One region of the Streptomyces sp. 4F14 genome, then DNA from elsewhere that is predicted to be linked to it. Evidence: riboswitches for the same ligand, from Rfam matches in the RefSeq annotation. Region 1 holds a riboswitch; the other holds the start of a gene.
What was found. A riboswitch is a leader RNA that binds a small molecule or an ion and turns the genes downstream of it on or off. The one in region 1 is predicted to bind glycine.

Region 1 (4,407 bases):
GCTCCAGCGGACCCCCCTGGAACCCGGGGAACACGGAGGAGTTGAGCTTCTTCGCGAACGACGACTTCGCGAGGATGATCCCCCCGCGCGGCCCGCCCAGCGTCTTGTGCGTCGTGGACGTCACGACATCCGCGTACGGCACGGGGTTGGCGTGCAGCCCGGCCGCGACGAGCCCGGCGAAGTGCGCCATGTCGACCCACAGGTACGCCTCGACCGCGTCGGCGATCCGCCGGAACTCGGCGAAGTCCAGCTCACGCGGGTAGGCGGACCACCCGGCGATGATCACCTTGGGCCGGTGCTCCAGCGCGAGCCGCTCCAGCTCCGCCATGTCGACGAGCCCGGTGTCGGGGGACACGTGATAGGCGACGACGTTGAACTGCTTGCCGGAGAAGTTGAGCCGCATCCCGTGCGTGAGGTGCCCCCCGTGCGCGAGGTCGAGACCGAGGATCGTGTCCCCGGGCTGGGCCAGCGCGAAGAGAGCGGCCTGGTTCGCGGAAGCGCCCGAGTGCGGCTGGACGTTCGCGTACTCCGCCCCGAACAGCTCCTTCACCCGGTCGATGGCGATCTGCTCGGCGACGTCGACGTGCTCGCACCCGCCGTAGTAGCGCCGCCCCGGGTACCCCTCGGCGTACTTGTTCGTCAGGACGGACCCCTGGGCCTCCATGACGGCCAGCGGAGCGAAGTTCTCCGAGGCGATCATCTCCAGGGTCGACTGCTGCCGCCCCAGCTCCGCGTCGACGGCGGCGGCGATCTCCGGGTCCAGCTCGTGCAGGGACGTGTTCAGGACAGACATCGGTACGACTCCTCAGCCGGCGGTGGTGTAGGCGGTGTACTCGTCGGCGGACAGCAGCTCGCCGGGCTCGTCGGAGACGCGCACCTTGAAGAGCCAACCCCCCTCGAACGGCTCGGAGTTGACCAGCGACGGGTCCTCCGTGACGTCCGGGTTGACCTCGGTGATCTCACCGTTCACCGGCGCGTACAGCTCGCTCACCGACTTGGTCGACTCCAGTTCGCCGCAGGACTCGCCCGCGGTGACGGTGTCGCCGACCGTCGGGAGCTGGACGAAGACGACGTCACCGAGGGCGTTCGCCGCGTGCTCGGTGATCCCGACCGTCGAGACGCCGTTCTCGGCGGCCGAGATCCACTCGTGTTCCTTGCTGTACCGCAGGTTCTGGGGGTTGCTCATGGCCTGAATTCTCCTGTACGCGGGGGAGTGCTGGTGAATGGGGGACTACGGCAGACGGACGGGCCCCAAAAGACCCGGAAGACCCGTGACGCCGGGAAGCGTCACTTCTCGCGCTGGTAGAACGGCAGAGCCACGACCTCGTACGCCTCGTGGCTCCCCCGGATGTCGACGCCGACCCCGGCCGTCCCCGGCGCCGCGTGCGCCGCGTCGACGTACGCCATCGCGATCGGCCTGCCCAGCGTGGGGGAGGGGGCGCCCGAGGTGACCTCGCCGATGACCGCGCCGCCCGCGACGACGCCGTACCCGGCGCGCGGCACGCGCTTCCCGGCGGCGATCAGCCCGACGAGCACCCGGGGCGGCTCGCGCTCGGCGAGCGCGGCGGCCTCGGCGAGGGCCTCGCGCCCCACGAAGTCACCGTCCTTGCCGAACTTCACGACCCGCCCGAGCCCGGCGTCGAAGGGCGTCAGGGACGTCGACAGCTCGTGCCCGTACAGGGGCATGCCCGCTTCGAGGCGCAGGGTGTCCCGGCAGGACAGACCGCAGGGCACGACACCCGTGGAGGCGGCCAGCGCCTCCCAGAGCGCGACCGCGTCCGAGGGCGCCACGAACAGCTCGAAGCCGTCCTCGCCGGTGTACCCGGTGCGCGCGATCAGCGCCGGCACCCCGGCGACCGTCCCCGGCAGCCCGGCGTAGTACTTCAGACCTACGAGATCGGCATCCGTCAGCGCCCCGACGATCCCCGCGGCCTCCGGCCCCTGCACGGCGATCAGCGCGTACGCGTCCCGGTCGTCGCGCACGAGAGCGTCGAACCCGGCGGCCCGTTCGGTCAGCGCGTCCAGCACGACCTGCGCGTTCGAGGCGTTGGCGACGACCATGAACTCGGTCTCCGCGAGCCGGTAGACGATCAGGTCGTCGAGGATGCCGCCGTCGGCCCGGCAGATCATCGTGTAGCGGGCCCGGCCGACCTTGACCGCCGCGAGGTCGCCGACCAGGGCGAAGTTCAGCAGGGCGGCGGCCTGCGGGCCGGTGACGGTGATCTCGCCCATGTGCGAGAGGTCGAAGAGGCCCGCGCGGGTGCGGACGGCGGTGTGCTCCTCGCGCTCCGAGCCGTAGCGCAGCGGCATGTCCCAGCCGGCGAAGTCGGTCATCGTCGCGCCGAGCGAACGGTGCACGGCGTCGAGCGCGGTACGGCGCGGGGTGGCGGAACTGCTGGTCATCGGGCGTTCGTCTCCCAGGTGCGACGGGTGGGCAAAGGGCTTCCCGTCCAGGAACAGGAAGATCCTCCCCATCTGTCATCGGAACCTGAGAGGTTCGCCGTGACCCTCGCGGGGAACACGGCTTGCACCTTGGGTGGGGCCACCGGAGGCGGCCCGCTTTTCAGATGTGCCTCGCCCACGCGGTAACGGTGCCTGAGAGATTCAAGGGAGGGACTTGCTCCTTCGGCGCCCCAGCGACACACAAGGCTGGGAACTCTCCCGCGCGGATTCGAACGGCCGGTATGCAGTTGGCGCGGCCATCATCGCACGCCGACCCCGCCGCGCGGCAGGTCACATCTGTAACGGGGCTGTGGCAGGAAGCGCACCAAATCGCGAGACAGATTCCATTACCTTCTCTTTACTGTCTATGGGGAGACCCGTAACTGACGGGACTGCTCCAAGGGGAGGACGATCAACGGTGAACAGGACAACGGCGTACGCGACGGCGCTGCCCGCGCAGCCGGCGGCACCCGCGCGGGAGAGCCGCGCCGGGCACCCCACCCCTGTCGTCCGCGACCTGCGCGACCGCGCCGGCCACAGCCCGCACGCCCTCCTCTTCGGCCCCCGCGACCTCGTCGTCGTCACCGGCCTGCCCGGCAGCGGCAAGTCCACGCTGATGCGCCGCGCGGTCCACGGCACCCGGATCGACTCCCAGGACACCCGCGACCGCTGGGACGCCCGTACGCCGTCCTGGCTGCCGTACGCCGTCTACCGCCCTCTGGTCCGCCTCGCGCACTACGCGGGCCTGTGGCGCTCCCTGCGCTCCGGGGAGGGCGTCGTGGTCCACGACTGCGGCACCCAGTCCTGGGTCCGTTCCTGGCTCGCCCGCGCGTCCCGCCGCCGCGGCGGCACCCTCCACCTCGTCCTCCTGGACGTCCCCGCGGACACGGCCCTGGAGGGCCAGCGCGAACGCGGGCGGGGGGTCTCCCGCTACGCCTTCCTGCGCCACCGCCATGCCGCGTCCCGCCTGATCAGGTCGGTGGAGAAGGGGTCGCTCCCGGACGGCTGCGGGGCGGCGGTCCTGCTGGACCGGCAGGCGGTGGACGTGTTGAGGAGGATCGCGTTCACGCGAGGCTGACCCCCGTCTAAGCTTCTCCTCTTCAGACAGCGGTTCCCAGCAGGCGGTAGACAGCGATGGACTTCCCGACCGACTTCCCGGCCCCCGCACACCCCCACTCCCACGGCGGCTGGCCGGGGAACGAGCTGGAGGAGGTGCTCTCCGCCTCCCTGGGCGTGCCCTCCGCAGGAGCCCGCATCGTCGAGGTCCTCGCGCGCAGCTTCGTCTGGATACCCCTCCCCAACGGCGGCGGCCCCCGCACCGGCCCCCTCGACCTCCCCACGGTCGACATCGCCGGCCAGGTGTACGTCCCGGTCTTCACCTCCGAGGAACAGTTCCGCCAGGTCACCGGCGCCCACATGTCGTACACGATCGCCCCGGCGGTCGAGTTCGCGCGCGGCCTCCCCCCACAGGTGGGCATCGCCCTCAACCCCGACGGCGTCGTAGGCGTCCCCCTCCCCCCGCAAGCGGTCGCCGACCTCTGCCGCGCAGGCCGTACCCCCCTCGACGGCACGGCTTCAGGCGCCCGGGTCCGCCTCTTCGAGCCCAACTGGCAGGACGACCCGATGGACTTCCTCACGGAGGCGTCCAAGGAGTTCGAGGCAACGGGCGTGGTCCTCACGGCCCGCCGCTGCCTGGCAGCAATAGAAACAGCGGACCCGGTGATGTTCGTAGGAGTCGAACTGACCCACTGGGAAGGCGAGTTCGGCGAACGCCCTTTGGACGCCCTGGGCAGGGCACTGGGCAGGTCACCGGTGCCGTGGGGAGTGAACCTGATCCTGCTGGACGCGGCACAGGACCCGGTAGGGGAGTGGCTGAAGCTGAACGTCCGCCCCTTCTACACGCGGGCCAGCTGAACGTCCCTCAGGGGCGCGGGGAACTGCGCGATCAACCACGACGGCGCCGCA
Region 2 (4,407 bases), on a different contig from region 1:
TCCTGAAGATCGTGAAGCGTTTCCTCGACACCGGCGTGTCCCTCCAGAACATCCGCGGCGCGGTGCTGCATCTGAGGGAACAGGGCTTCCACGACCTGGAGCGCATGACCCTCATGAGCGACGGCGCGACGGTGTACGAGTGCACCTCGCCGGACGAGGTCCACGCGCTGCTCCAGGGCGGTCAGGGCGTCTTCGGGATCGCCGTCGGCGTGGTCTGGCGGGACGTGGAGGGCGCGCTGTCCGAGCTGCACGGCGAGCGGGTCGACACCGGCGAGACCCTGGTCGGGCACAACCCCTCGGACGAGCTGGCGCGGCGGCGGCACAAGGCGGTCTGACGGCGCTCTCGGGCGTGTGTTCGGGGCGATGTCAGTGGCGTGGTGCAGCATCGGAGACGTGAGAGACGCGCCGACGGTCCTGCACCTCGACATGGACGCCTTCTACGCCTCGGTGGAGCAGGCGGCCAAGCCGAGCCTGCGCGGGAAGGCGGTCGTCGTCGGCGGGCTCGGGCCGCGCGGGGTGGTGGCGACCGCGTCGTACGAGGCCCGGGTGTTCGGGGTGCACTCGGCGATGCCGATGGCGCAGGCGCGCAGGCTCGCGCCCAACGCGGCGTATCTGGTTCCGCGGTTCGGGGTGTACCGGGCGGTCAGCGAGCAGGTGATGGGGCTGCTGCGGGCGCTGTCGCCGCTGGTGGAGCCGCTCAGCCTGGATGAGGCGTTCGTGGACCTGGAGGCCGAGGGGGCGGCCTGGGACAGCGCGTCGGCCCGGGAGACGGGCAGCAGGCTGCGGGCGGACATACGGGCCGTCACGGGCCTCACGGGGTCGGTGGGGCTCGCCGCGTCGAAGATGCTCGCGAAGATCGCCTCCGAGCGGGCCAAGCCGGACGGCCTCGTACTGATCGAGCCGGGCACCGAGCGGGCGCTGCTCGGGCCGATGCCGGTGCGGACGCTGCCCGGGGTCGGGCCGGCCACCGGCGACCATCTGCGCCGGGCCGGGATCACCACCGTCGACGAGATCGCCGAGGCCGGCGAGGACGAACTCGTCCGGCTGCTCGGCAAGGCGCACGGCCAGGGGCTGTACGCGATGGCGCTCGCGCGCGACGACCGGCCCGTGGTCGCCGAGCGGGAGACCAAGTCGGTGTCCGTGGAGGACACGTACGACGTCGACATCCACGACCGGCTGCGGGTCGGCTTCGAGGTGCGGCGGCTCGCGGACCGCTGCGTGCAGCGGCTGCGGGAGGCCCGGCTGTCGGGGCGGACCATCGTGCTGAAGGTGCGGCGGTACGACTTCTCGACGCTGACCCGGTCCGAGACGCTGCGCGGGCCCACCGACGATCCGGCGGTCGTCCGGGAGGCAGCCGCGCGGCTGCTGGAGTCCGTGGACACCACCGGCGGGGTGCGGCTGCTCGGGGTCGGGGTGTCGGGGCTCGCCGACTTCACCCAGGAGGACCTGTTTGCGCAGGCAGCGGAGGAGGTCCGGGACGAGGAGGAGGTGCCGCAGGCGCCCGTGGTGGCGGTGGCCGAGGCGGTGCCCGTCGAGCACCGGTGGCGGCCGGGGCAGGACGTGCGGCACGCCGGGTTCGGGCAGGGGTGGGTGCAGGGGAGCGGGGTGGGGCGGGTGACCGTGCGGTTCGAGACGCCCAGGGACGCGGTGCCGGGGCGGGTGCGGACGTTCCGGGTCGACGATCCCGAGCTGGAGGAGGCGGAGGCGTTGCCGCTGGTGCCCGGGGGCTAGGGGGTGGTGTCGTCGCCGGCGATCTTTCCGAAGTCGCGGTCCTCCGGTGGGGTGGGGGCGACCGTGTCCATGCCGTAGTGGTGGTAGAGCTGGAGCTCCTGGGCGGGGGAGAGGTGGCGGCCCACGCCGAAGTCGGGGGCGTCCTTGATCAGGGCGCGGTCGTAGGGGACCTGGAGGGTGCCCTCGACGAGTTCGCTGGTCTCCAGGGGGACGAAGGCGTCGCGGGTGAACAGGCCCGTCCTTATCGCCGCCCACTCCGGGACGCCGGTCGCGTCGTCGAGGTAGACCTCGTCGATCGTGCCGATCTTCGCGCCGTTGCGGTCGTACGCCTTGCGGCCGATCAGGTTGCGCGGATCGATGTCGGTCTGCACGGGCCCTCCACTGGTCGCGGGCCGGCCGAAGCCGCCGTAGGTGTGATGAATCGTCGCAAGGGCGTCGGAAGCCGTCGTGTCGGTGTAAGTCGTCGTGTCGTCGTAAGGACTACGAAAGAGCACTTCTCGGCCGGGGGCCACTCGAGGGTTGGGGCGTTGACCTCGCTGGTAGGGTGAAAGTGGCTGTCGACCCTGTGCGGGAGAGTCCTCCGGAGCGTTCGGAGGCGCCGAAGGAGCAACTCCTCCCCGGAATCTCTCAGGCTCACGTACCGCACGGGCGAGGTCACTCTGGAAAGCAGGGCGGGTGTCGACGGCGTCCGCTCTCACCGACGGTGAAAGCCGGGTGCCCTCGGGCGGCCGGTGAAGCTCTCAGGTCGAGATGACAGAGGGGGAGGCCGTTCGGGCACCCCGTTGCCGTGGTGCCCCCGAAGGTCGCTTCGGCCAGGAGGCCCCCTCATGACCGCTCCCCGCACCCCGCTCCGCGTCCTCGAACAGGGCATCCCCTTCGAACAGCGCCATATCGGGCCCGACCGCGAGGCCCAGGACAAGATGCTCGCGCAGGTCGGATACGGCTCGCTGGACGAGCTGACCGCCGCCGCCGTACCGGACGCGATCAAGAACGTCGCCGCGCTGGACCTGCCGGGTGCGCGGACCGAGGCCGAGGTGCTTTCGGAGCTGCGGGAGCTGGCCGGCCGCAACCAGGTGCTCGGGTCGATGATCGGGCTCGGGTACCACGGGACGTTCACGCCGCCCGTCATCCTGCGGAACGTGATGGAGAACCCCGCCTGGTACACGGCGTACACGCCCTACCAGCCGGAGATCTCCCAAGGGCGCCTCGAAGCGCTCCTCAACTTCCAGACCATGGTGGCCGAGCTGACCGGGCTGCCGACCTCCGGGGCCTCGCTGCTCGACGAGGGGACGGCCGCCGCCGAGGCGATGGCGCTGTCGCTGCGGATGGGCAAGAACAAGAAGGGCCTCTTCCTCGTCGACGCGGACGCCCTCCCGCAGACCATCGCCGTGATCCGGACACGGGCCGAGCCGACCGGGGTCGAGGTCGTCGTCGCCGACCTCGGCGACGGGATCCCGGCCGACCTCGCCGGGCGGGAGATCAACGGGGTGCTGGTCCAGTACCCGGGCGCCTCCGGCGTCGTCCGCGACATCAAGCCGCTCGTCGAGCAGGCGCACGCCGTGGGGGCGCTCGTCACCGTCGCCGCCGATCTGCTGGCGCTGACCCTGCTGACGTCGCCCGGGGAGCTGGGGGCGGACATCGCCGTCGGGACCACGCAGCGGTTCGGGGTGCCGATGGGGTTCGGGGGGCCGCACGCCGGATACATGGCCGTGCACGAGAAGTTCGCGCGGAGCCTGCCCGGGCGGCTCGTCGGCGTGTCCGTCGACGCGGACGGCAACCGGGCCTACCGGCTCGCGCTCCAGACGCGTGAGCAGCACATCCGCCGCGAGAAGGCGACCAGCAACATCTGTACGGCGCAGGTGCTGCTCGCCGTCATGGCCGGGATGTACGCCGTCTACCACGGGCCGGACGGGCTGCGGCAGATCGCCTGGAAGACGCATCGGTACGCCACCGTCCTGGCCGAAGGGCTGCGGGGCGGGGGCGTCGAGGTCGTCCACCGGGCCTATTTCGACACGGTGTTGGTCCGGGTGCCCGGGGGTGCGGCTCGGGTCGTGGAGGCCGCGCGGGACGGTGGGGTGAACCTGCGGCTCGTCGACGCCGACCATGTGTCCGTCGCCTGCGACGAGACCACCACGCGGGAACAACTCGCCGTCGTGTGGGGGGCGTTCGGGGTCTCCGGGGATGTGGAGGCGCTCGACGCCGTCGCCGAAGAGGGGCTGAGCGACGGGGTGTTGCGGCGGGACGAGATCCTCGCCCACCCCGTGTTCCACCAGCACCGGTCCGAGACCGCCATGCTGCGGTACCTGCGCAAGCTCGCCGATCGCGACTACGCGCTCGACCGGGGGATGATCCCGCTCGGGTCGTGCACGATGAAGCTCAACGCGACGACCGAGATGGAGCCGGTGACCTGGCCCGAGTTCGGGCAGATGCATCCCTTCGCGCCGGTCGAGCAGGCTGGGGGGTACCTCACGCTCATCCGGGAGCTGGAGGAGCGGCTCGCCGAGGTCACCGGGTACGACAAGGTGTCCCTCCAGCCCAACGCCGGGTCCCAGGGGGAGTTGGCGGGGCTGCTCGCCGTACGGGCCTATCACCGGGCCAACGGGGATGTTCAGCGGACCGTGTGTCTCATTCCGTCGTCCGCGCACGGGACCAACGCGGCGAGTGCGGTGATGGCCG

Region 2: linked by a shared signal. The riboswitch ahead of gcvP (aminomethyl-transferring glycine dehydrogenase) and the one ahead of gcvT (glycine cleavage system aminomethyltransferase GcvT) in region 1 are both predicted to bind glycine.

What each region holds. Positions count from the first base shown of each region.
Region 1 is NZ_JBLRVY010000005.1:458,715-463,121, forward strand. It holds gene glyA (serine hydroxymethyltransferase) at 1-793, opposite strand, end outside; gene gcvH (glycine cleavage system protein GcvH) at 806-1,186, opposite strand; gene gcvT (glycine cleavage system aminomethyltransferase GcvT) at 1,288-2,403, opposite strand; glycine riboswitch at 2,574-2,674, opposite strand; gene ACLZOT_RS11355 (AAA family ATPase) at 2,861-3,520, shown strand; gene ACLZOT_RS11360 (enhanced serine sensitivity protein SseB) at 3,577-4,356, shown strand.
Region 2 is NZ_JBLRVY010000023.1:8,416-12,822, forward strand. It holds gene ACLZOT_RS32950 (MerR family transcriptional regulator) at 1-335, shown strand, start outside; gene ACLZOT_RS32955 (DNA polymerase IV) at 394-1,731, shown strand; gene ACLZOT_RS32960 (PRC-barrel domain-containing protein) at 1,728-2,102, opposite strand; glycine riboswitch at 2,290-2,384, shown strand; gene gcvP (aminomethyl-transferring glycine dehydrogenase) at 2,559-4,407, shown strand, end outside.